2 regions of the Acinetobacter sp. FY683 genome follow, and region 2 is predicted to be linked to the other one. Evidence: predicted binding sites of a transcription regulator. Region 2 holds the regulator's gene; the other holds the start of a gene.
What was found. The regulator PhoB, encoded in region 2, activates phosphate uptake and scavenging genes when phosphate is short. The targets are predictions, from matches to a motif close to TGTCATNAANCTGTCATAA.

Region 1: AC5YDH_RS01150 (inorganic phosphate transporter) is a predicted target of PhoB. The motif match lies at 8,450-8,468, and genes of this name have one in related genera.

The regions. Positions count from the first base shown of each region.
Region 1 is NZ_JCAKNA010000002.1:28,752-41,532, reverse strand. It holds gene def (peptide deformylase) at 110-604, shown strand; gene dhaK (dihydroxyacetone kinase subunit DhaK) at 662-2,392, opposite strand; gene AC5YDH_RS01170 (endonuclease domain-containing protein) at 2,694-3,059, shown strand; gene AC5YDH_RS01165 (hypothetical protein) at 3,160-3,663, shown strand; gene AC5YDH_RS01160 (hypothetical protein) at 3,932-4,219, shown strand; gene metH (methionine synthase) at 4,288-7,974, opposite strand; gene AC5YDH_RS01150 (inorganic phosphate transporter) at 8,515-10,134, shown strand; gene AC5YDH_RS01145 (hypothetical protein) at 10,197-11,747, opposite strand; gene AC5YDH_RS01140 (DUF7710 domain-containing protein) at 12,163-12,459, shown strand; gene AC5YDH_RS01135 (rhomboid family intramembrane serine protease) at 12,526-12,781, opposite strand, start outside.
Region 2 is NZ_JCAKNA010000013.1:11,482-24,262, reverse strand. It holds gene AC5YDH_RS08655 (catalase) at 1-976, shown strand, start outside; gene AC5YDH_RS08650 (ankyrin repeat domain-containing protein) at 1,117-1,614, shown strand; gene pncB (nicotinate phosphoribosyltransferase) at 1,795-2,997, shown strand; gene AC5YDH_RS08640 (sulfurtransferase) at 3,169-4,011, shown strand; gene asd (archaetidylserine decarboxylase) at 4,008-4,859, shown strand; gene phoR (phosphate regulon sensor histidine kinase PhoR) at 4,906-6,264, opposite strand; gene phoB (phosphate regulon transcriptional regulator PhoB) at 6,274-6,984, opposite strand; gene AC5YDH_RS08620 (TetR/AcrR family transcriptional regulator) at 7,226-7,891, opposite strand; gene AC5YDH_RS08615 (SDR family NAD(P)-dependent oxidoreductase) at 8,098-8,928, shown strand; gene AC5YDH_RS08610 (LLM class flavin-dependent oxidoreductase) at 8,988-10,364, opposite strand; gene AC5YDH_RS08605 (MATE family efflux transporter) at 10,494-11,864, opposite strand; gene AC5YDH_RS08600 (methionine aminotransferase) at 11,989-12,781, opposite strand, start outside.

The sequences.
Region 1 (12,781 bases), on a different contig from region 2:
TACTCTGCAGTAAAAGGAATGGTATTTTTTAATGGTTTTAATTTGAAAAATTGATAATTTTATAATCTATTATCTTCATTGAATTTTGCGGTTTATTGAGCAATTGTTTATGACTGAAATTTTAAAAGTTGCCCAAAAAGGCGAAGCTATTTTAGCTTTATGCGCGACTGAAGTAAGTATGCAAGAATTTGGTTCAAAGTGGTTGACTACACTTGCAGATGCCATGCACGTTACTATGCTTGCACGAAATGGTGTAGGAATTGCAGCGCCTCAAGTTTATATTTCACGCCGTGTGATTATTGTGGCTTCTAGACCCAATATTCGTTATCCAGATGCACCTGAAATGGATGCAATTGTGATGATTAACCCTGAAATTATTCAGCGTTCAGATGCACAAGTATTCGGTGAAGAAGGCTGTTTGAGTGTGCCAAATGAAAGAGGGCAAGTCGCACGTGCAAAAGTGATTCGTGTGAGCTATCAAACGTTAACGGGCGAGAGCATAGAACAAGAGTTTTCAGGTTTTCCTGCGCGTATTGTGCAACATGAAATAGACCATTTAGATGGGGTTTTGTTTGTTGAACGATTAAGTGATGTAAGTGAATGATCATTTAAAATTAAATAAAAAAGCCTCGAAATTATCGAGGCTTTTTCAATTTATAGCTTACTTAATATGATTGGCAATATCGGTAAAGATTACGCCTAAACCATGTGCACCCGCATCAGGATAGCCTAAGCTACGATCGCCTACAGTTCCTGCACGTCCCATACGTGCTACTATTTTCTTGGTCGATTCAGCACCTTGAACAGCAGCATGTGCGCCCAATACAAAGTTTTCTTTAAACGATTTATCTGTATTTAAAGACCAAGAATCTGCACATGGTACAAGCGCATCAATTAAAGTTTTATCTCCAACCACAGCACCACGACCAAATGAGCGTTCACCTGTAACTTGAATGCCTTTAACCGCATTTTGTAAAAGATGGGCAAAATCGGCAACAGTTAAAGTATTTTTCCCTTTGATTGCTTTACTTGCAGCACGGAAAGCTGAACCCCAAATTGGGCCTGAAGCACCGCCACAATGCTCCATAATAATCATTGAACAATTTAATAAAAAATCATCCATTTTTTCGGCTTGTAATAATTCGTGCCATTGGCGTTTAAGTTGTTTAAAACCTTTTGCCACGCTCATACCAAAATCGCCATCACCCGCATGGGCATCGAGTTCACAGAATGGCACTTCATTTTTAATGATACATGCTGCCATAACATCTACAACATAGCGCATGTTTTCAATGGTGAATTGTTCATTGCTAATCATCGCATGTTCAGGATGTGTTTCTACATCTGTATTTACAGTATGTGCAACGCTTTCATCTTTCTTAGAAAATTCGAAAGGTAGAGCAGATGATCCATCCATTTTAAATGCAGGCGTATTTGCTTCTGCATCTAAATACGTTTTGAGTTCATCATCTAATGCAAGAAGTGAAACAGAAGCACCGTTCATGTCGATGCTGGTCATGTAATTACCAACAAATGTACGGTAAATTTTGATGCCTTTGCTTGCAAGATGCTCACAAACATCGTTATTAAACACATAAAGTTCTTGTAATGGCGTAGTTCCAAAACCATTCACCAATACAGCAACTTCCGAAAGGTTCGGGCGGTCTAGGAATAAATCATCAACAATACGTTGAGCAAGTTCTTTAGACGGTAAGATTTTTTCACGACGAATACCAGGTTCACCGTGAATGCCTACACCGTATTCCATTTCATCATCTGCCAAGGTAAATGTTGGCGTGCCTTTAGCAGGAACAGTACATGAGCTATAAGCGAAACCTAAGCTAATCACGTTATCCGCAGCTTTTTGAGCGACCGCTTTAACTTCTGCAAGTTCTAAACCTTCAGATGCTGCTGCACCTGCAATTTTGTGAACGAATACTGTGCCTGCAACACCACGGCGACCGACCGTATAAAGGCTGTCTTTTACCGCAATATCATCGGCAACTTTTACATAATCGACTTGAATACCATCATCCGTTGCAAGTGCTGCACCATTCTGGAAATTCATCATATCGCCAGAATAATTTTTGATGATCATCAACACGCCTTTATCCGTTGCAACATGTTGTAAGGCTTTATAGACCTGAATTTGCGATGGAGATGCAAATACATCGCCACATACAGCTGCGTCTAACATACCTGTTCCAACAAAGCCTGCATGCGCAGGTTCATGACCGCTACCACCACCACTGATGAGTGCGACATTTTGGTGTTTCTGTTTTCTTGAAACAATTTTGTATGATTCATTGAATGCGAGTTCTGGATGTGCAAGTACGAAACCTTTGCACATTTCAATAACGATGTTTTCTGCACCGTTCATGAGTTTTTTCATAGAAACACCAGTAGTCTTTTATTGGGGGAGATTAATAGTTAATTGTTATTATAAAACGGATTTATTCACTAAGTGGTAAAAAAGTTGGCGGATAGTATTGGTGATTTATTTAGTTAAAAGTAGTGTTTGGTTGAAGTCTATTAAAATTTGATTCTTAATCCCTCCTTGCGAAGTATTGCTTCTCACCCTTTAAAAAGGGAGGAGTGGTCACGTAATTAATTTGATACGTGGAAATTTCTCTTTTTTCCCTTGCGCCATATATGGCTCAGGGCTAGGTGAGATTTATAAAAGAGAAGAAAAAATGAAACCTTACAATAAAAATTTAAAACAAGCCTCACGTGACTTACGCAAGAACATGACTGATGCTGAAAAGTTGTTGTGGTCACGACTTCGTAATAAGCAAATTTTAGGCTTGCAGTTTTATCGGCAAAAGCCAATTTTGAATTACATCGTGGATTTTTACTGTCCTGCTGTCAATTTGGTGATTGAGTGTGATGGTAGTCAGCACTTTACAGAAGAAGGATTGGAAGCAGACCGAATTCGTGATGAAGCTTTAGGTCAGCTTGGATTGAAAGTTTTAAGGTTTGATAATGGGCAGGTGATGAGGCAGATTGATGATGTGGTGGATAGAGTTTATCAATTTATACGGCAGGAATCCCTCTTTTAAAAAAGAGATCGTTTTTTCTCGAATTTAGCCATAGTCTTAGATGAACTAAGAGTAGTTTTAAAATAATATAAAATTCAATAATTAATAGGAGGGATTTGAAATGCTACCAAGTGTGAAAGATATTGGAGAAAATTATGCTAAATGGGAAAAATATGAAATTAAGACAAAAACTTTTGAATTAAGACCTTTTGAAAAGCCTGATATGTCCCCTTATTTAATTCATATGACTAATGAGGAGTCTTTGTTAAATATTTTGAAAAGCAGTAAATTGGTGGCTACTACTCCATCACAATCAATGTCAGATTGGTACAGCGAAAAAATAGTTTGTTTTACCGAATCACCCACATTTGCAATCGATTTTTTCCGTTATAAGGCTTATAAAAGGTGGAAAGCTGACCTCAGATTTGGGATTGGATTTTCTAAATTAAAATTAGCTCATAAAGGGGTTCGCCCAGCGTTATATGTAGATAGATCAGAATTAATTTCCTTAATTATTAAGTCAAAAGGAATTCTTAGTAAAGAGGATACTGAGTCAAATTTAACTACTATCTTAAAAAAAATTTCTGATCAAGTTGCACCTTTTATGACCCCCCCTAGATCATAACCATGATAAGCAAGGTTTTTTATGGGAAAGGGAGTGGAGGTATGCAAATGAAGATTTCTATTTTGATATAGGTGATATAGAAATTATTTGCTGCCCAAGAATACATAGAAATCAAATTAAAGAAAAATTAGGTGTGTAGGGTTCTCATATTAAATTTATAGAAACTTGGGCTGAATATGATGAAGTATCAACTTATTTAACTGAATTTCAGCAACATCAAATTATTCAAGCAAAAATAGATGATCTTTCACTTAAAGAAAGTTATTCATTGGATGATCAAATAGATGGTGAAATAGAAAAATTAAAATTATACGAAACTCAATTGGAATCCATGCTGTCTAAAATCACAGAAGTGAAAAAAATTATTCAGATACTAGAAAAGAGAAGGGTCGATATTTCAGAAAGAATAGAATTAGAAAAAGAAAAACAATGCGTCCATTGTGCAAATGACTTTGATCATTGCAATGGAACTGGCTATCGTAATTGGAATGAAGATGGACACTTATGTTCTAATTGTAAAGCAGAAATGCATTATAAAATTAATATGGATGATTAATCCCTCCCAACCTCCCTTTAAAAAAGGGAGATTTAGGGGGATTTAGGGGGATTGTAGGTTAAAGATGATTAAGAAATCGAATCATCCAAATTCGGCGCTAACCAACGTTTCGCTTCATCCAACGTCCAACCTTTACGCTTCGCATAATCTTCCAACTGATCGCCAGAGATTTTACCCACGTTAAAGTAATCTGTTTCAGGGTTTGCATAATAGAAACCGCTGACAGATGAAGGTGGCCACATCGCAAAGCTAGAAGTTAAGTAAGTACCCATTTTCTCAGTTGAACCTAACCAATCAAACAATGACGTTTTTTCCGAATGTTCAGGACAAGCAGGGTAGCCAGGTGCAGGACGAATACCCACATACTTCTCTTTAATCAAATCTTCATTTGACAATTGTTCATCTGCTTGGTAGCCCCAGAACTCTTTACGAATACGCTCATGTAAATGCTCGGCAAAGGCTTCTGCAAAACGGTCGCCCAAGGCTTGAACCATAATCGCATTATAGTCATCGCCCTTGGCTTTGTATTCTTGCGAAAGTTCTTCCGCACCAAAGATCGAAACCGTAAAGCCACCCAAGTAATCCTGAGCGACATCTTTAGGCGCAACAAAATCTGCCAATGAGTAGTTTGCTTTACCTGTTACTTTGTCAGACTGCTGACGAATATGCTCAAAGTTGTGCGTAACGACCCCATTCTCATCCGTAACTGCAACAGTATCTGCTGCAACACGATTCGCCGGGTAAATACTAAAAGTTGCACGTGCATCAAAGCGTTTGTTTTCGATAATATCTTTCAACATGACTTGTGCTTGTTCATACAAATCACGCGCTGCTTCGCCAACCACTTCATCTTCAAGAATTTTCGGGAATTTACCCGCTAAACTCCAAGAAATAAAGAACGGTGTCCAGTCAAAGTATTCAACCAATGTTTCTAATGGATAGTTGGTAAATGTTTCTGAACCAATAAAGTTAGGCTTCACAGGTGCATTTTTTGCAAAATCAATCTTAAAGCCATTTTCAACCGATTCTGCATAAGAGAGTTTTGCAGCTTTCGGTTGTTTGTTGGCTAAGCGCTCACGGATTTTTTCATAATCAACAGCATAATCAGCTGCGAGTTTTGGTTTCATTTCCGCAGAAAGTAATTGAGTTACCACACCTACCGCACGAGAAGCATCGGCTGTGTAGAACACGCCATCATTATGATATTGCGGAGAAATTTTTACCGCAGTATGTGCTTTAGATGTTGTTGCACCACCAATCATCAATGGAATGTTAAAGCCTTTACGTTGCATTTCTTTGGCAACAAACACCATTTCATCTAAGCTAGGTGTGATTAAACCTGACAAACCAATGATATCGACTTTTTCATCAATAGCAGTTTGTAGAATTTTTTCACATGGCACCATTACGCCAAGGTCAATGATGTCATAACCGTTACAGCCAAGTACCACGCCAACGATATTTTTACCGATGTCATGCACGTCGCCTTTTACAGTTGCCATCAAAATTTTACCTTTTGATTGACCAACTGTTTTTTCAGCTTCAATGAACGGGTTTAACCATGCAACCGCTTGTTTCATTACACGAGCAGATTTCACCACTTGCGGTAGGAACATTTTACCTGCACCAAACAAGTCACCGACTACGTTCATGCCTGCCATCAATGGACCTTCAATGACATCCAATGGGCGAGTCGATTGTAAGCGTGCTTCTTCGGTATCTTCATCAATATACGTGGTAATACCTTTCACCAATGCATATTCAAGACGTTTTGCAACGCTCTCATTACGCCATTCAAGGTTTTCTTCGGCTTTTTGTGCACCTGCTTGACCACGGTATTTTTCTGCAACTGCCAGTAATTTTTCAGTGGCTTCTTGACCGCTTTCACCTTGGTTGCGGTTTAATACCACATCTTCAACCGCTTCTTTAAGCTCAGCATCGATATCATCATAAATCGCAAGCTGACCTGCATTCACGATGCCCATGGTTAAACCTTGTTGAATGCCGTGATATAAGAACACTGCATGGATTGCTTCACGTACAGGCTCATTACCACGGAATGAGAATGATACGTTTGAGATCCCGCCTGAAATCATTGCATTTGGCAGGTTTTGTTTAATCCAACCTGTTGCTTCAATGAAGTCCACACCATAGTTGTTGTGTTCTTCGATCCCTGTTGCTACCGCAAATACGTTTGGATCAAAAATAATATCTTCAGAAGGGAAGCCCACTTCATTGACTAACACATCATAAGAACGTTTACAGATTTCTTTTTTACGTTCAGCAGTATCGGCCTGACCTTGTTCATCAAATGCCATCACGATGACCGCAGCACCGTACTGACGGCAAAGACGCGCACGTTCTACAAACTCGTCATAACCTTCTTTCAGAGAAATCGAGTTTACAACCGCTTTACCTTGTACGCATTTCAAACCTGCTTCAATAATCTCCCATTTAGAAGAATCGAGCATGATTGGCACACGTGAAATATCAGGTTCAGATGCAATGAGATTCAGGAAATGTACCATCGCAGTTTGCGAATCGAGCATGCCTTCATCCATGTTAATGTCGATGATCTGTGCGCCTGCTTCAACTTGCTGACGAGCAACGTCTAAAGCTTCAGTAAAGTTTTCTTCTTTAATTAAACGTAGGAATTTTTTAGAACCTGTCACGTTGGTACGTTCACCGACGTTTACGAATAAAGAATCCTTAGTGATGTTAAATGGCTCTAAACCACTTAAACGACATGCAGGTTCAATGTCAGGAATTTGACGTGGTGTAATGCCTTCAACCGCTTGTGCAATCGCACGAATATGGTCAGGCGTGGTACCACAACAACCACCAGTGATGTTGATTAGACCACTTTCAGCGAATTCTTTAATAAATGCCGCAGTTTCTTCAGGGGTTTCATCATAACCACCGAATGCATTTGGTAAACCTGCATTTGGATGCGCTGAAACAAAAGTATCGGCAACGTCAGACACGGTTTTCACGTGTGGACGCATCGCATCTGCGCCTAGCGCACAGTTAAAACCAATTGAGATGGGTTCAGCATGACGCATTGAGTTCCAAAATGCTTCTGCGGTTTGACCTGTGAGTGTACGACCTGAGGCATCGGTAATGGTGCCTGAAATCATAATTGGCAATTCATAGCCAATTTCTTTAAACACTTCTTTTACTGCAAAGATCGCCGCTTTCGCATTTAAAGTATCAAACACTGTTTCAATCAGGATGATGTCTGCACCACCTTCAATGAGCGCTTTGGTCGATTCGATGTAATCAACTTTTAATGCATCAAAAGTAATGTTACGGAATGCAGGATCATTCACATTTGGAGAAATAGATGTAGTACGTGAAGTTGGACCAATGACACCTGCCACAAAACGTGGTTTTTCAGGGGTTGAATATTTTGCACAGGCTTCTTTTGCAAGACGTGCTGCAGCAATATTAATTTCAGGTACCAAATCTTCCATGTGGTAATCAGACATTGAAACACGAGTACCGTTAAAGGTATTAGTTTCAATAATGTCCGCACCCGCTTCTAGGTAAGCTTCGTGAATGCCTTGAATAATATGGGGTTGAGTAAGAACTAAAAGGTCGTTGTTGCCTTTTAGGTCAGAAGCCCAATCTGCAAAACGTTTGCCACGATAGTCTGCTTCTTCTAATTTATGACGTTGAATCATGGTACCCATGGCACCATCGATCACAAGAATTCTTTTACTTAGAAGCTCTTTTAGAGTAGCAAGTGTGGACATTCAAACATTCTCAATGCGAATAAAAATCGGGATTAATATTAACAGATTCAAGTTTTGTTTTCTGCCAACTTTCTTTCAGAAACACCTATATAGATGATTTGAAAAAGTTATAAAGGGATAACACTTGTTTTAATACAAGATTAATTCAAAAATAGATATGTATTCTTATATTTTTCAAATATAGATATTAAAATGTAATTTATAAGAAATAAATAAGGAATTTAGCAGTGTCATAAATTATTCATTTATTTGTCATAAAACTAGTTCACTATAATTGGAAAAGTTCGGGTTGTTAGTTTTTTGATCATTTATGCTGAATGTTACAATTTAGTATAATCTTTAGGTTAATGGATTATGAAATATATAAAACTACTTAAAATATTGTATTTAGAGTATTAAATATTAAATTTATCTTGGGTTTTTAGGGTAAATTGCAACAATAAAGCATTAAAACTGACTTTATAAGACAGTGTTTTGTCATATAATTGTCATAATTAAATTGAAGAATAAGGGGATTGATCATCCTCTTTATTTGCTTGCATGAATTCAAATCAAAATCCTGTTGATTCAGCACAACCATCGGTTCCTTCTAAGTCGACCAATGTTCATGTGCCAACTCCTAAATATTTTGTCCCAGTCTTTTTAACTGTCATTATTGCAACACTTGTATACATTGGTGTTCAGTTATCTGTGGATTTGGCTCATGTCCCGGCTTTGAGTCTATATACAATTATTCTTTTATCTACAGCGTTATTTATTGCACTTGGATTTGAGTTTGTTAATGGTTTTCATGACACAGCAAATGCTGTAGCCACGGTAATTTACACCAATGCATTGTCTGCACCAGTTGCTGTAATGTGGGCAGGTTTTTGTAACTTCCTTGGTGTAATGGTTGCAAGTGGTGCTGTTGCATACGGTATTATTGCTTTACTTCCAGTAGAACTTATTATGAATGTAGGTTCTGGAGCTGGTTTTGCAATGGTTTTTGCCATGCTTATTTCTGCAATTTTGTGGAATTTAGGTACATGGTTTTTAGGTATTCCAGCATCGAGTTCGCATACTTTAATTGGTTCGATTTTAGGTGTGGGTATCATGAACTACATTTTGCATTCAGGTAGCGGTGCATCAGGTGTAGACATGGAACAGGTGATGAAAGTGGGTAAAGCACTTTTATTCTCTCCTTTGATTGGTTTCGCTTTTGCGGCTTTGTTATTCTTGTTGGTAAAAAAAATCTTCAAGAAACAAATGGAATTATTCCAGCCACCTGAGGGCAATAAGCCACCACCACCACTTATTCGTGCAATTCTTATTTTCACATGTACGGGTGTAAGCTTTGCACATGGTTCAAATGATGGTCAAAAAGGTATGGGTTTAATCATGCTTATTTTGATTGGTTGTGTCCCATTAGCTTACTCATTGAATAAAAATTTAGATCAACAACATCTTCAGTCTTTTGAGCAACTTTCAGCTCAAACAGCATCGGCTATTTATGCAAATCATTCAGATATTCCTGATGAAAAAGCACGTGCTATTATCACAACATATATTCAGACTAAAGAAGTGAATAACCAAGTTGTTCCTGCTTTAGCTAGTCTTACAGATCACTTGGGTGAGCGTGTAGGACATTATGGTGATTTAAAAGATATTCCTGAAAAAGAAGTATCTAGCTTACGTAATGATATGTATTTAAGTACAACAGCGTTTAAAAGATTAGATAAAGCGGAGCTATTACCTACTTTCTCTGAGGAGCAAACTAAAGTTGTAAAAGAATATCGTAGTAATTTAGATTCATTCTTACAATATATTCCAAACTGGGTAAAAGTAGCTGTAGCTTTAGCTTTAGGTCTTGGAACGATGGTTGGCTGGAAACGTATTGTTGTGACGGTTGGTGAGCGTATTGGTAAACAGCACATGACTTATGGTCAGGGTATGTCTGCTGAACTTGTTGCAATGACAACAATTGCAGCTGCAGATGGGTTTGGTATGCCTGTATCAACAACACATGTATTGAACTCTGCTGTAGCAGGTACAATGGTTGCCAACAAGTCAGGTTTGAATTTCAAAATGGTAAAAACAATTTTATCTGCTTGGATCTTTACTTTACCTGCAACGATTTGTTTATCGGGTGTTTTATACTGGTTATTATTAAAAGTATTTTAATTGATTTTAAAATAAAGTTTGAACGGAAAAATGCTGCGATTAATCGCAGCATTTTTTTTGCCTTATTTTTTGATTTTGTTGAAAAGTGTTCCAATAGGAAGCTTATCGTTTGCAAAACCATATAGTGCAGCAAAAGGAAGTGCTGTTCTTGCTAAATAGGCAACTCGCCAAAGTCCACCATGGTTAGCTCCCTCCATCATTAACTCCAAAGGATGATCTAAATTAACTTCTGGGTTAGCTACAGATCTAGGATTACGTAAATCATGAATCCATAAAGCAGCCATAATTGCATTGGTTGTTGCAGGTTCAAATGCTTCAACATCAAACAAACTTGCACCATTAAAAGCAGCTTTCAATAATGGATTCTTTGTGACTGAATGTGTTGTTGTTGATGGGGCAATATTAATACTGACACGTTGACCTTGATGTCTTGCTAAGGTTGCTCGCCATTGTTGAATGCGTTTTGCTAGAGCGTAGTTGGGACCTTGTTCAATCACTAAACAATCTGCAATACCATATTGCTTACCATTGTCGGTAGTATAAAGCTCTGTAGAAATTTCTTTAAAAAAGTGTTTTAAACTAATAGATGACACTGCTTTAGAAAGTGTTTTTTGAAGTTGAGAACGACTGTGAAACTTAGCTGAAGAAGCTTCTACAATTTCTTTAGGAATCGCGTAAACATCCGTTGGTGTACACATAAACATTAAGCTTGTATTGGCTTTATGCTCACTTACAAATTGCATGATTGCATCCATTGCCATAGAAACCCGAACGTGCTTTTCACCATCTAAATATGCAATTGCAGCTAAGTCTAAATGATTAGGGTTTTCAACGAGCCATTGTGCAATTTCAGGTGTTTGCGTTAATAGGTTTGCTCCAAGCTTTGTTTTTAGCTCTTCGATATTTGTATCTGTAGCTAAGCATTTTTCAGATGGTGCATAAAGTGTTGCATTACCACTTTTTATCGTATTTAAAATTTTGCCCCAAACACGCTCGTTGGGTAAGTCTATAGCAACAATATTGGCTTTCCATTTGGACAACCATGTTAATGGCCCAGCTTCAGATGCAGCACCAAACAGAACCATGGTTCGATCAGATAAGTCGAACCATTCAGGATGTGCAATCACATCGCGTAAAGCATTTGCATGACTTGATTCTATAATACCTGTTTCTTCCCACGTTTGAATTTGAGCAAGTAAAGCATTTCCTTGGAGATTCTGACCTTTATAGGGCACATACCATTCAGGATTGTCTGTACTTTCACCTTTAAATATAAAAGTGTTGAGTTTTTGATTTGTCAGTTGCATCACATCGTTAAAGTTATGCTTTTCACCATATCGATAAAAATCAAAAGATTGGTGAGCTTTACTTAGTCCCAATTCAGCAATTTTTATAGGATTATCTGTATTTTTAATACCAGACTCGACCAGTGCTTTAAAATATTCAGGATAAGTTTTACGCCAATTTTTTTCTTGAGTTGCTTGATGTGAAAGTTTTGGATTCACTGTCGAAAGGGCTTCAGCAATAATCTCTCTCCCAGCTTTTGAGGTACTGGGTTTGGTGTTAGGGGCTTGAATAGGGAATTGAAGACCATCTAAAGTTGAGGATGACATTGCAAAATATCTCGATATTAATAAGGTTAAATATACAGATGTATACAATATCCTTGGAGCTTTGATAAACCGTTGGCATTTACTGCCAAAATTCAATCTTATGTTTTAGTTTGTGAAATATAAAAGTGAAAAGAAGCAAGTATTAGAAGAAAGGGTGTTGCAGGTGTAATATGAGATGTCCTCAACGTAATAGTTAAGCTGTAAAGATAAAAAGGATTTTTCATAGATAATTCAGAACGTATTTGAAAAAAATAAATAAAATTTATCTAGTTTCAAATAATTATCATTCAAGGTTGCATTTGGTTGTAATCACGTACAAAAAATATGTATTTATGTAAAAAGTGAATTATGTCACATTTCATTTGTTATAATGCTCATTAATTAATCTATTTTTTTGTTTTTAGAGTTGTAACACATGTCATCTATTTACTTATTTACTTCCAAATCGATGGGATTGCCATCAGGGGTATTTACATCTTTCGATTTGGCTTCGGAGTGGATTCAAAAAAATTATTTAAGCGGTATTTTAACGGAATATCCAGTAGATCAAAGTTGTTATGATTGGGCAATTGAGCGTAAGTTTTTCAAAGAAAAATCTGTAATTGACCGTTCGCCAACATTCATGGAAAAGTTTGTATCTGCATACCAGCAAAATTGGCATTTTGAACATGGTGAAAAACTATGCCATCAAAATATGCGAGATAATGCTTAAATAAGCAAAGAGGTGAGTTTTCATCTCTTTGCTTAGATCTTTAATCATTAGTATTTCACTTCTATTCTAAAATGGAAGATGTGAAAGTTTATTAATGAAGTGTTGAATAATACGAGGTTCTATTATTATTGTCATGATGACGCCATAAGCTGCTCCCCACAAATGGGCGCTATGGTTAATATTGCTGTTGCCTTTTTTCCCTGACCAAATGCTATATCCTACGTATAGAACAGCAAAAATAATGGCAGGAACAGGAATGAAAAATACAAAAATAAGTTTCCACGGTTCAAATAATATATAGGCAAATAAAACAGCAGAAACT
Region 2 (12,781 bases):
GTCTAGCCAACCGTGGGCAACAAATATGTTGACTTATGTTTATGGCAATCAAGGCGTTCCAACGAGCTATCGTGAACAAGATGGTTTCGGTGTTCATGCGTACAAATTGTACAATGACAAAGGTGAATACAAATACGTTAAATTTAACTTCCGCTCTAAACAAGGCGTGAAAGGTCTTAACGTTAAAGAAGCTGCGGAACAACAAGGTAAAGACTTCAACCATTTAACGAACGATCTTTACAACACGATCAACGCTGGGAAATTCCCTAAATGGGATCTTTACATCCAAGTTATGGACCCTAAAGACCGAAACAGCTTTGATTTTGATCCACTTGATCCAACTAAAATCTGGCCTACAGATTTAGTAAAAGAAACTAAAGTGGGTACGTTGACATTGAACCGTATGCCGAAAAACTTCTTCAACGAAACTGAACAAGTTGCATTGGCTCCGGGTAACTTAGTACCAGGTATTGAACCTTCTGAAGACCGTTTACTTCAAGGTCGTATCTTCTCTTACTCAGATACACAAATGTACCGTTTGGGCGCTAACCACCAACAAATTCCAGTAAACCGTCCGCTTGTTAAAGTAAATAACAACAACCAAGATGGTTTCATGAATATGTCTGAAACAGACTCTAACGTGAACTATGAGCCAAGCCGTATCGATCCAAAACCATCGACTCCTGCTGCTCGTGCGGTACAAACACCATTAACGGGTCATGTACAGCAAATTGGTGTTAAAGAGCAAAACTTCAAGCAAGCTGGTGACCTTTACCGTTCTTACTCTGCAAAAGAGAAAGATGACTTAATCATGAATTTGGCTGCTGACTTAGGCAATGTTAAAGATTCAGAAACTAAGCACATCATGTTGTCTTACTTCTACAAAGCAGATGCAGACTACGGTACGCGTATGACTAAAGCTGTTAACGGTAACCTAGCGACTGTTAAAGCAAAAGCTGCAAAATTGAAAGACTAATTTATTAGTCTGCCAAATTGGTGACCGGTGCACTCGGAGTCACCTCTCAAAAGTCCTGTAAAACTCAGACCCTTTCCTGCACCCTAGGGGAGTTTTACAGGCGCTTTTATTTTTTAATTCGATTTTTGTTGGAGTCCATCATGAAAGTTATGCAATGCACAATTTTAGCGAGTATTCTTACTTTTGGTTCTGCATTCGCAACTGCTACTGAGGTTGGGAATATCTCTCCAGCTAAGGTGGCTGCTGATGATCAGATGACCTCACAACAAGAATTGATCAATCTCTTTTTTGATGCTGCTAAAACTGGAAATCAGGAAGTTATTGTTGAATTTCTAAAAAATGGTTTCCCAGTCGATGTGCGTAATCAAGCAGGGTATACCGCTTTGATTATGGCATCTTATTATGGTCATTTAGATACAGTAAAAACGCTTGTTAAGTATGGTGCAGATCGCTGTGCGCGTGACAATAAAGGTAATACAGCATTGATGGGTGCGATGTTTAAATTAGAGTGGTCTATTGTAAAACAATTACGAAAAACGGACTGTGATGTAAATGCTAAACAGACAGGACAAAAAACGGTTGAAGAGTTTGCCAAAATAATTGGTCAAGATGAGAAATTGAAACAACTTACAGATTAATTCTGAACGTGATAAATCATTAGTTTGAAGAAATTTTACTAAAAATTGAAGTTAATAAAAGGTTCAACAATAGAGGAACCTTTTATTTTGTCTCAAACTTATGTAACTCTTATTAAAACTTTCAATTTTTACTTAAAAAATGTGCTTTAATGCACTAAGCATAGCGAAATACATCAAGATATGGCTCCAATCATTCAATCTTTACTGGATACAGATTTATATAAATTCACCATGTTGCAAGTGGTGCTTCATAAGTTTCCGCAGACGCATAGTGTGTACCACTTCCGTTGCCGTAACTTAGATGACACGGTTTATCCACTGGTAGATATTTTAGATGATTTGAATGAACAGCTAGATCATCTATGTAAGCTTCAATATACAGAAGATGAATTATTATATTTACGCAGTTTGCGTTTTCTTAAAAGTGACTTTGTCGATTATTTAGAATTATTTCAATTAAAACGCCGTTTTATTAAAGCGGGGATTGATGCTGAAGGTCGTTTGGATATTTGGGTTGAAGGTCCAATGGTTCAAGCAATGATGTTTGAAATCTTTGTATTAGCCATTGTAAATCAACTTTATTTCCAGCGTATTCGTAGTGATGAGGTGATCGCTGAAGGTGAACGTCGTTTAAAAGCGAAAATTGAACTTATTCAGCAATATGCAAAAGAACAAAATCCAAATGATCCTCCATTTTTAGTATCAGATTTTGGAACACGTCGTCGCTATAGTTTCGAATGGCAAAAACACGTTATTCAAGAGTTTCATAAAAGTGCGCCAGATATTTTCCGTGGTACGAGTAATGTATTAATTGCCAAAGAAATGAACATTACCCCAATTGGGACAATGGCACATGAATTCTTACAAGCATTTCAGGCACTTGATGTGCGTTTACGTAATTTCCAAAAATCAGCATTAGAAACATGGGTGCAAGAATACCGTGGTGACTTAGGGATTGCTTTAACCGATGTTGTGGGCATGGATGCGTTCCTTCGTGACTTTGATTTGTATTTCGCAAAACTTTTCGATGGTTTACGTCATGACAGTGGCGATCCGTACGAGTGGGGCGATAAAGCTTATGCGCACTATAAAAAGCTAAAAATTGATAGTAAAACGAAAATGCTGACTTTTAGTGATGGTTTAAATCTAGAAAAAGCATGGTCATTGCATAATTACTTTAAAGATCGTTTCCAAGTAAGCTTTGGTATTGGAACAAATTTAACCAATGATATGGGGCAAACACCATTAAATATTGTGTTAAAACTTGTTGAATGTAATGGACAATCTGTGGCAAAAATTTCCGATAGTCCAGGAAAAACGATGACTGATAACGATACATTCCTTGCATATTTGCGTCAGGTTTTTGATATTGCTGAAGCGTAATTTAATTTTAAAATTGAAAAATACCGAATAGATTGTTCGGTATTTTTTTTGCATGAAGGTTTATATTTATCATCTAAAATTGTGCTAAATACATATCAAAAATCAACATAATCAAGAAAAGCAAATATGCTAAGATTAAAGATATTCTGCTAAGTATATAAAGAAAAAAAGATGTCTGAGTCTGCATTTAATTTTGAACTTTTAATTGAAGTTGAAGATTTAGTTCCTTATTTGGGACATGAAAAAATCCGAATTGTGGATTTAACACGAAGTTCCGTTTTTGAGCAGCTTCATATTCCTCATGCGATTCATTTACAACCGAAATATCTAGTTCGCCAAGAAGAAAATGCTTCTGGGTTATTGCCAGAAAAAGAAGGCTTAGAAGAACTTATTCGAATTTTAAATATCACGCCAGATCATCAAGTTATTGTTTATGATGATGAAGGTGGAGCGTGGGCAGGACGCTTAATTTGGAATTTACATTGTTTAGGTTTTTATAACACGAGCTTGTTGAATGGTGGCATTCATGCATGGTTAGGTGCAGGTTTGCCGACTACATCTGAAGTAGAAAAATTTGAACAAGTAGAACCTCTAGTTGAAGTTCATTTAAATGAACAATACCGTATTCAATACGATGAACTTTTGCAAAAAGTACAAAATAATGAAGTTCAAGTGTGGGATTGTCGTACAGAGGATGAATATACAGGTTTAAGATTGGCGGCTAGACGAGGCGGTCATATTCCAAGTGCACGACATTTTGAATGGAGTACTGCCCTAAACCGTGAAAATCATTTAAAATTGCGACCATTACAAAACACGCAACAGCGTTTGGAACAATTGGGCTTTAATTTGAATGAGCCTGTTGTTGTATATTGCCAGTCACATCATCGCTCAGGTTTAGCATATATTCTTGGGCGTTTATTGGGGTGGAATATTCAAGCGTATGATGGTGCGTGGAGTGAATGGGGCAACAGCCTCGCGAGTCCAATTATTACTGGAGAGACGCCGTCTTGAGCCTCACGTCACGTTTAAAAAAACAACTTTTCATTCAAGCTCAACGTGTTGTGCCACAACATCAATTATCTCGTGTTGTTGGTAAGCTTGCTGCAAGTGAAACACCAATCATTAAAAATACTGTGATTAGTGCTTTTAAAGCGCAATATGGCATTGATATGTCCATTGCAGAGCAACAAAATGCTTTGAAATTTAAATCATTTAATGAGTTTTTTACACGCTCTTTAAAAGAGGGTGTACGTGAAATTGATACAGATGCAACTAGTATTGTATCGCCTGCAGATGGGGCAATTTCTCAGTTAGGCAAAATTGAAGAAGGCGAAATTTTTCAAGCCAAAGGTCAAAGTTTTAATACTGCAAATTTAATTGCAGATCCTTTGTTGGCTGAACCTTTTAAGAATGGTCAGTTTGCAACAGTATATCTTTCACCTAAAGATTATCATCGTGTGCATATGCCTTTTGCAGGTACATTGACCGAAACGCTTTATGTACCAGGTGAGTTATTCTCTGTAAATCAAACAACAGCAGAAAATATTCCAGGTTTATTTGCACGTAATGAACGTATGGTGTGTTTGTTTGATACAGAACTTGGTCGTATGGCAGTTGTTCTTGTGGGTGCAATGATTGTTGCCGGCATTGAAACTGTTGCAACAGGAAAAGTAAAACCATCGGGTCGTTTAGAAGTAAATCAGCACAATTTATTCTTAGAAAAGGGTGCTGAATTAGGTCGTTTCTATTTAGGTTCAACCGCAGTGGTTTTATTTGAAGAAAATAAAATGCAGTGGGATGCTGAATTTAAAGCAAATTCTGCTGTTGAAATGGGTAAAGCTTTAGGTCATACCTTATAAGTTATATAGTCATAAAAAAAGCACCGTGAGGTGCTTTTTTTATCGCTTAACTTAAATGATATAAACGTTCTTTAGGAAATACTGCTTTAAAAACTGAGCCTTGATTTTCTTTAGATTCCACATCTAAATATGCGTTATGTTGCATAAGAACATGTTTCACAATTGCGAGTCCTAAGCCTGTACCACCTGTGGCACGACTACGTGCGCTATCTACACGGTAAAAGCGTTCGGTTAGACGTGGTAAATGTTTAGGGTCTATACCAATACCTGTGTCTTCAACTGTAAAGTAACCATGTGTGCCATCATCATGCCAGCCAATGGTAATTGTTCCACCTTTAGGTGTGTATTTAATAGCATTGGTAATGAGGTTGCTGAAGGCACTAGCAAGTTCCATATCTGAACCAATTAAATCACAATGACTATCGATATCTAAGTTGAGGGTGTGGCCATAATCGACGTTATAAGCTTGGGCATCGTCAAATAATTGATTCATTAAACTTGGCATTTCAATGATTTGATTTTTAGCGACACTTTTTTCATTTTCTAAACGTGATAATAAAAGCAAATCATTAACCAAGGCATTCATACGACGTGTTTGCGATTGCATTTGGTCAAATGCACGTTTCCAACGTGGGTTGATATCTTCTTGATCTGTAAAGGTTTCGATATAACCACTTAGCACGGTTAAGGGCGTACGAAGTTCGTGGGAAATATTATCGACAAAATCTTTTCGCATTTGTTCAAGGTTATGCATGCGTGTTACATCATAAGCTACCAACAGACGACTTTCACCACCAAAACGAGTCATTTTAACTTGAACATAACGATCTTCATGAACCATAGATTTCATTTTTAAACCGTCTGGTGATTCATCTATGTGGTTAAAATATTCAATGAAGTTGGGTTGGCGTAAAATACTGAGAATATTACGCCCACGATCATGTGTTTGAAAACCGAGTAAGTTTTCCGCAGCAGGATTCCACCATTCAATTTGATTATTATCATCAATAAGAACAACGGCTTCTGCTAAAGCAACGAGTGACGATTGAGCACGGTCAATTAGTCCAACCATTTCTGCTTGTACGATTCGTTCTTGGCGCTGAGCACGATAGACATTAAAAAGTAGTGCACCCCAAATTCCACCTAAGTTTGGTGGAACATCATAGGGTCTATTAGAAATCCAATCATTTACTAGATACAGTGAACGCAATTGGATGATGCAGAACACAGCAAATGCACAAAGAATACAGATCCAAAAATATCCTATTCCCAAGCCGATAAATGCCGCGATCACGATAAAAAATGCGAGAAGTCTTAGGTCTTGTTTGGAAAATGCCCATAAGCTGCTATATCGAAACTTTTTATGTTCTCTTGCAATTTCTGGGACAGGATATGGTTCGTACATAAAAAATAATTAACCTAATGCGACATCTGCTCGCGTAGAAAAACGGTAGCCTGTTCCACGAACAGTTTGGACATAACGATCTGCACCAAAAGGTTCTAGAACTTTACGTAAACGGCGAATATGAACGTCAATTGTACGATCTTCAATATATACGTTTCCACCCCATACTTGATCAAGAAGTTGAGCACGTGTATATGCACGTTCAGGATGTGTCATGAAGAATGCTAAAAGACGATATTCTGTTGGACCCATTTCTAAAATATGAGGACCAAAACTAACACGTTGGCTAATAGGATCTAGTAGTAAACCATTGGCATCAATTGATTTTTCTCCACTTAAAGCATTAGAGCGACGAAGCACAGCTTTAATGCGAGAGACCAATTCACGTGTAGAAAAAGGTTTCGTCATATAGTCATCTGCGCCAGCGTCTAGACCTTGAACTTTATGGTCTTCTTCACCACGAGCAGTGAGCATGATGACTGGAATTTCAGACAAACTTTCATCTTTTTTCAAGCGGCGACATAGATCGACACCACTTACACCACCAGGCATCATCCAATCTAACAAGACTAAAGAAGGGCGTTGATCGACAATCATTTGATGCGCTTGGCGAGCATCTTCAGCTTGTAGACAATTAAAACCTGCCATATCTAAAGCAGTATGGATCATTTCCCGAATCGGGAGCTCATCATCAACAATTAAAATGTAGTCATCTTTCACAGCGCAATACCCTATTAATATAAACGGTTGTCCGTTTTTGTATTTATGACAGGCTTATTACAAAGATTAATTATGACAGTATCATTGCAAAATAGAAAATATGACAATTCTAAAATGAAAATGTGACATTTTTTTGATAGTTTTATGACGAAATTAAAGTCTGAAAGCACCGATATGACAGTATTTTAGACATTAAACTTCAATTGAAATATAAAGTTACATTATCTAAAAAATTATGTTTTTATTCTACTTTTTTTGTAACCAATGCTAAAAATGGCCATAAACATGCGGATAAAACTTCGTCCTTTGGTTGCTGAAAATTGTTCATGACCCAACGAATCGCAATTTGAGTCACATAACCATTTAGGCCTGAAGCAATGAGTGAAATTTCATTTTTTGTTTGCTCATTATTGCATTTTGTTGATGTTAAAAGCGGTTGAATCATTTGGTCAAAGCGCGTCATTGTGTCATGTATGGTTGATTGTTTGTGCAGGTCTTGCACAAGTAAAGCATCAATATAAATAATACGTGCCATGTGAGGATTTTGATAAAGCGTGTCGAGAAAAGCACTGAGTGAGGCTTCTATCATCGCTTTGGAGTCACCGATATTCGTAGCAGTTGCTTGTTTGATATTTTTTTGTAATTCATCAATTAGTTTTAAAAAAATAGCTTGAAAAAGCTGTTCGCTTTTTTTAAATGATTCATAGAAGTAGCGTTCAGTTAATTTCGCTTCTAAACAAATATCTTTTACTGTTGTGGCGAAGAAACCGCGTGTTCCATAAATTTTAATTCCAGCTTGAATTAGTTTTTCATATCTAATTGCTTTTCGTTCTGAAAGAGATATGCCTTTGAATTGACGTTCTTTATCTACATTATTTTTTGAAGAAGCAAGTGTTATTTCAGTCATAGGATTGATCAATAAAGTGATGAAAAAATTATAGAGATATGACTTGTAATATGGAACAAAATTCAAGTTTCACAATATAAATATAAAATTGACAATACATATTGTCACAAATATATTTAAGCATACTGATGATTTCAGAATACTATATTTAAAATTGAAAAATATATGAGATCTCTACTGCTTAAGCTTAGCTTAAAGGATAAGTAATGAAAAATTTTAAAAACAAAGTGGCAGCTATTACAGGTGCAGGTTCAGGTATTGGTCAACAGCTTGCAATTTTATTGGCAAAAGAGGGATGTCATTTATCTTTAAGCGATGTAAATGAGCAAGGCTTAATTGAAACAGTTGAAAAGCTCAAAGAAAGTGATGTGCGGATCACGATTAAAAAATTAGATGTGTCTGACCGTATTGCAGTGAAAGAGTGGGCAGAAGAAACGGTGAAAGATCACGGTTCTGTGAATATGATTTTCAACAATGCTGGTGTAGCTTTGGCATCCACTGTTGAAGGTGCATCGTATGAAGAGCTTGAGTGGATTGTAAATATTAATTTTTGGGGGGTAGTGTATGGCACTAAAGAGTTTTTACCATTGATTAAGCAAACAGGCGATGGTCATATTGTTAATATTTCTAGTCTATTTGGTCTAACGGCACAGCCGACACAATCTGCATATAATGCAACAAAATTTGCGGTACGCGGTTTTACAGAATCATTGCGTCAAGAATTGGATATGGAAAATAGTGGTGTAAGTGCACTATGTGTTCATCCAGGTGGTATTCGAACCAATATTGCCAATTCAGCACGAAAGAATGATAGCCTGAGAACTTTGGGCATTAATCCTGATAAATCGACAAAGTCATTTAATAAATTATTACGTTGTCCACCTGAAGAAGCAGCACGCCAAATTTTAGAAGCGGTAAAAAAAGATAAGCGTCGTTTACTTATTGGTAATGATGCAAAAGTCTTAGATTTACTTCAACGCTTACTTCCAACGGGCTATCAAAAGGTCATTGAATTTGCGAGTAAATCTAAAAAATAATTAAAATTAGAAAATAAAAAGCCTGCATGTACAGGCTTTTTTTGAATGATTTAAATAAATTAAGATGCTTCGATATTTTGCAGATGATTTGCAATGACATACTGATTTTCAGGACGTTTTAGACCTAAATTCTCACGTAAAGTTGTGCCTTCATACTCTGTACGGAACAGACCTCGACGTTGTAATTCAGGCACTATAAATTCAACAAAATCATTTAAGCCTGCAGGCGTAGATGGTGGTAGTACATTAAAGCCATCAGCAGCTTCATTTTCAAACCATGTTTGTAGTTGGTCAACGACTTGTTCAGGTGTACCAATTAGCGTCCAGTGACCACGTGCCGAAGCGATATATTCATAAAGTTGACGAATGGTAAAATTATGCGCTTTAGCAATATCAATCATGAGCTGTTGACGGCTTGAGAAAGTTAAGTCGGCATCACTAATTTTAGGGAAGGGGGCATCTAAATCATATTTAGATAAGTCGATACCGCCCGATAATCCTGAAAGTAAGCCCAGACCAACATCGGGTAAAATTAAACTATTTAAAAGGTCATATTTGGCTTGAGCTTCTTCTTCAGTTTTTGCAACAAAAATCGAAACGCCAGGCATGATTTTAATGTCATCGGCATGGCGACCATATTTTACTAAACGACCTTTTACATCACGATAAAAAGCTTGAGCATCTTCTAAACTTTGTTGGGACGTAAAAATGACTTCTGCGTATTTTGCGGCAAGTTCACGACCAGCTTCAGATTGACCTGCTTGTACAATTACAGGATAGCCTTGTGGTGGCCGTGGCACATTCAAAGCACCTTGAACATTAAAATATTTGCCGCTATGCAATGGTTCGTGGCTTTGTGAAACCTCAAAGAACTGTCCTGTTTCTTTATTGTATTTGAAAGCATCGTCTTCCCATGAGTCCCAAAGTTTTTGAGTAACTTCAATAAATTCCTCAGCACGTTCATAACGTGAAGCAGGGTCAGGGTGTCTGTCAATATTAAAATTTCGAGCAGTATCTGCTGCACCAGTTGTTACAACATTCCATCCAGCACGGCCTTTGCTAATATGATCTAAAGATGCAAATTTACGTGCAAGTAAATATGGATCTTCATAAGTGGTGGATGCTGTAGCAATAAAACCGATATTTTGAGTGACAGCAGAAATGGCTGCAAATAATGTCACAGGTTCAAAGCCAACAGCTTTGTCTGTATAACCTATGGTGTTCGAATTTTTTGAAGATCCATGGCTCCAATTTACAGATAAACCATCTGCTAAAAAGTAGGCATCAAATAAGCCTTTCTCAGCAGTTTTTGCAAGTTCAATGGCATAGTCAAGGCTTAAATGTTCTTGTGGTCGAGCTTCTGGATGGCGCCAACCTGCTGCATGTTGTGATGTTGTTGGAATAAATGCGCCTAGTTTTATTTGTCGTTTTGTCATGAGGAAACCTATACATTTTTAATTTATGAATAGGTTTATAGCAACTCTAAATATGAATGAAAAATAAGATAAAAATAAAACCTTATAACAAATATGGAATTATAGGTTTATCTTTATATTCATGTGAAATTAGATGAGGGCACGAATAGCTTTCTTTTTCCAAACAAATTGATAATACAAACCCTGCATGAAACATAGACACACAAATGCAAGTGCATAGCCGTACCAAATACCTTTGAGCCCCCATAACTCACTAAACATATAGGCAGCTGGAATTTCAATTGCAACAATTGCGATAACATTAATAATCATGGGAATATTCACTGTACCGCTTGCGCGCATAACTGAAGCAAAAATGGCACTTGCACCAAAGAATAAAATAGACCACAGCACAATAAAGAGTAACTGCTGACCTAACACGACAACATTTGGATCGGTGATAAATAGCGCCATTAAATATTTAGAGAACAAATAAGCCAAAATGACCAAACTTCCCGTAAATAAAATATTCATACCTAAAGCGGTTTTTGTGACTTTAGATAATAACTCTGAACGACCTGCACCAATTGCTTGAGCACCAAAAATGGATGCTGCTATTGCAATAGAAAGTGCGGGGAATTGAATATAATTTAAAACCTGATTTACAGCACCATAGGCTGCTGTTGCATCTGCACCATAACGATTGACTAAACCCACAATAACTAAGCCCGCAACAGAGGTTGTAATCATTTGAATACCTGTGGGAATACCCAGTTTAAGGATCACTTTACTAAGTTGACGGTGATGGCGAATGCTTTTAATAAGTTTTAAGTCTGGTTTTAATGGATGGTCTATTTTGTTGAGATAAACCGTCAAAAAGATGAGAACAGTGAACATGCCTAAGTTCGTTGCAATTGCAGGTGCTAGCGTTCCTAATTTTGGGAAACCCAAATAACCACCAATAAGTATAGGTGTTGTGATAATACCAACGCCAATAGACATAGTAGAGGCATAAAGAGGAGTTTTACTATCACCAACACCACGTAAAATAGAGGTATATACAATATAAATAAAGAGTAGTGGGCTACCTGCAAGCATCCATTGAACATAAGGCAATGAAAGATGCATAACATCATCATCAAGACCTAAACCAAGTAAAATATGCTTGGCAAAAATAACACCTAAAATGGCGATGGCTGTTCCACCTATAAGGGTCATATATAAGGTAGAACCAACGACATTTTTTACTTTTTCAATATTTTGTGCTCCCCAAGCTTGTCCAACAAGTACGGTTGCACCTGAAGATAAGCCAATCACAAAGGCAAGTAGACAAAATAGAATTGGAAAAAATACAGCAACAGCCGCAATGGCATGAACACCAAGCATTTGCCCCACAAAAATCGTGTTAATTGTGCCCGAAAGATTTTGCAAGATATTAGTCATAATAAGGGGCAATAGAAAAACTAAAAAAGTTTTCCATAAATTGGGCTGAGTGACTAAAGTTTGCTGAGTTTTGGACATGAAAAAGTGGGCTCTCGGTATTTTTATGATTGTGATTGAGTTGTAACAGTAGCCGAATTTGAGAAAAAAAGCCTTAGTTGTTCAGTAACAAAGGCTTAATTTTATAGATATTTTTTGTTGATGTTTAGATACTTGATAAGATTTCACCTGCACGTATCAGCGTTTCATCTTTTTTAGCAAAACAAAAACGTAAAAGACGTAAATCTTGGGGTTTTTTCTGATAAAAAACAGATACAGGAATCGATACGATTTTATATTTTTCAGCCAAATATTGGCACATTTCAACATCATTCAAATCTGGACGAATATTACTGTAGTCTAAATTTTGGAAATATGTCCCAAAAGATGGTGTCCATTTAAAACGCGATTGGGTGATGCCTGAATTAAATAAATCACGTTTGCTTTGGTAAAAAGAGCCAAGTTCCGAAATATGTTCAGGATGCTTTTGCATGAAGTTTGCAAGAGCAACTTGTACGGGTGTTACACCGCAGAAATTGGCAAATTGATAAATTTGTCGGAACACTTTCATTAATTCAGATGAAGCAATGCAATATCCTGTTTTCCAACCTGTCACATGAAAGGTTTTTCCAAAAGAACCGACTACAAAACTACGGTGACGTAACTCAGGAAATGACAGTGCAGAATAATGTTGTTGCCCATCAAAAATTAAATGCTCATAAACCTCATCGGATAGAACAACAATATTGGTGTCTCGAATCAGTTCAATTAAGTCTAGCCAATCTTGCTTTGACCAAATAGCTCCTGTGGGATTATGTGGTGTATTCACAATAATCATTTTAGTCTTTATAGAAATGGCGTCTTTTACTTGATTCCAGTCGACCGAAAACGTGGGAGCATTGAGTGGAATATGAATAGGCGTTGCCCCGACTAATTGAATACTTGGTGCATAGCTGTCA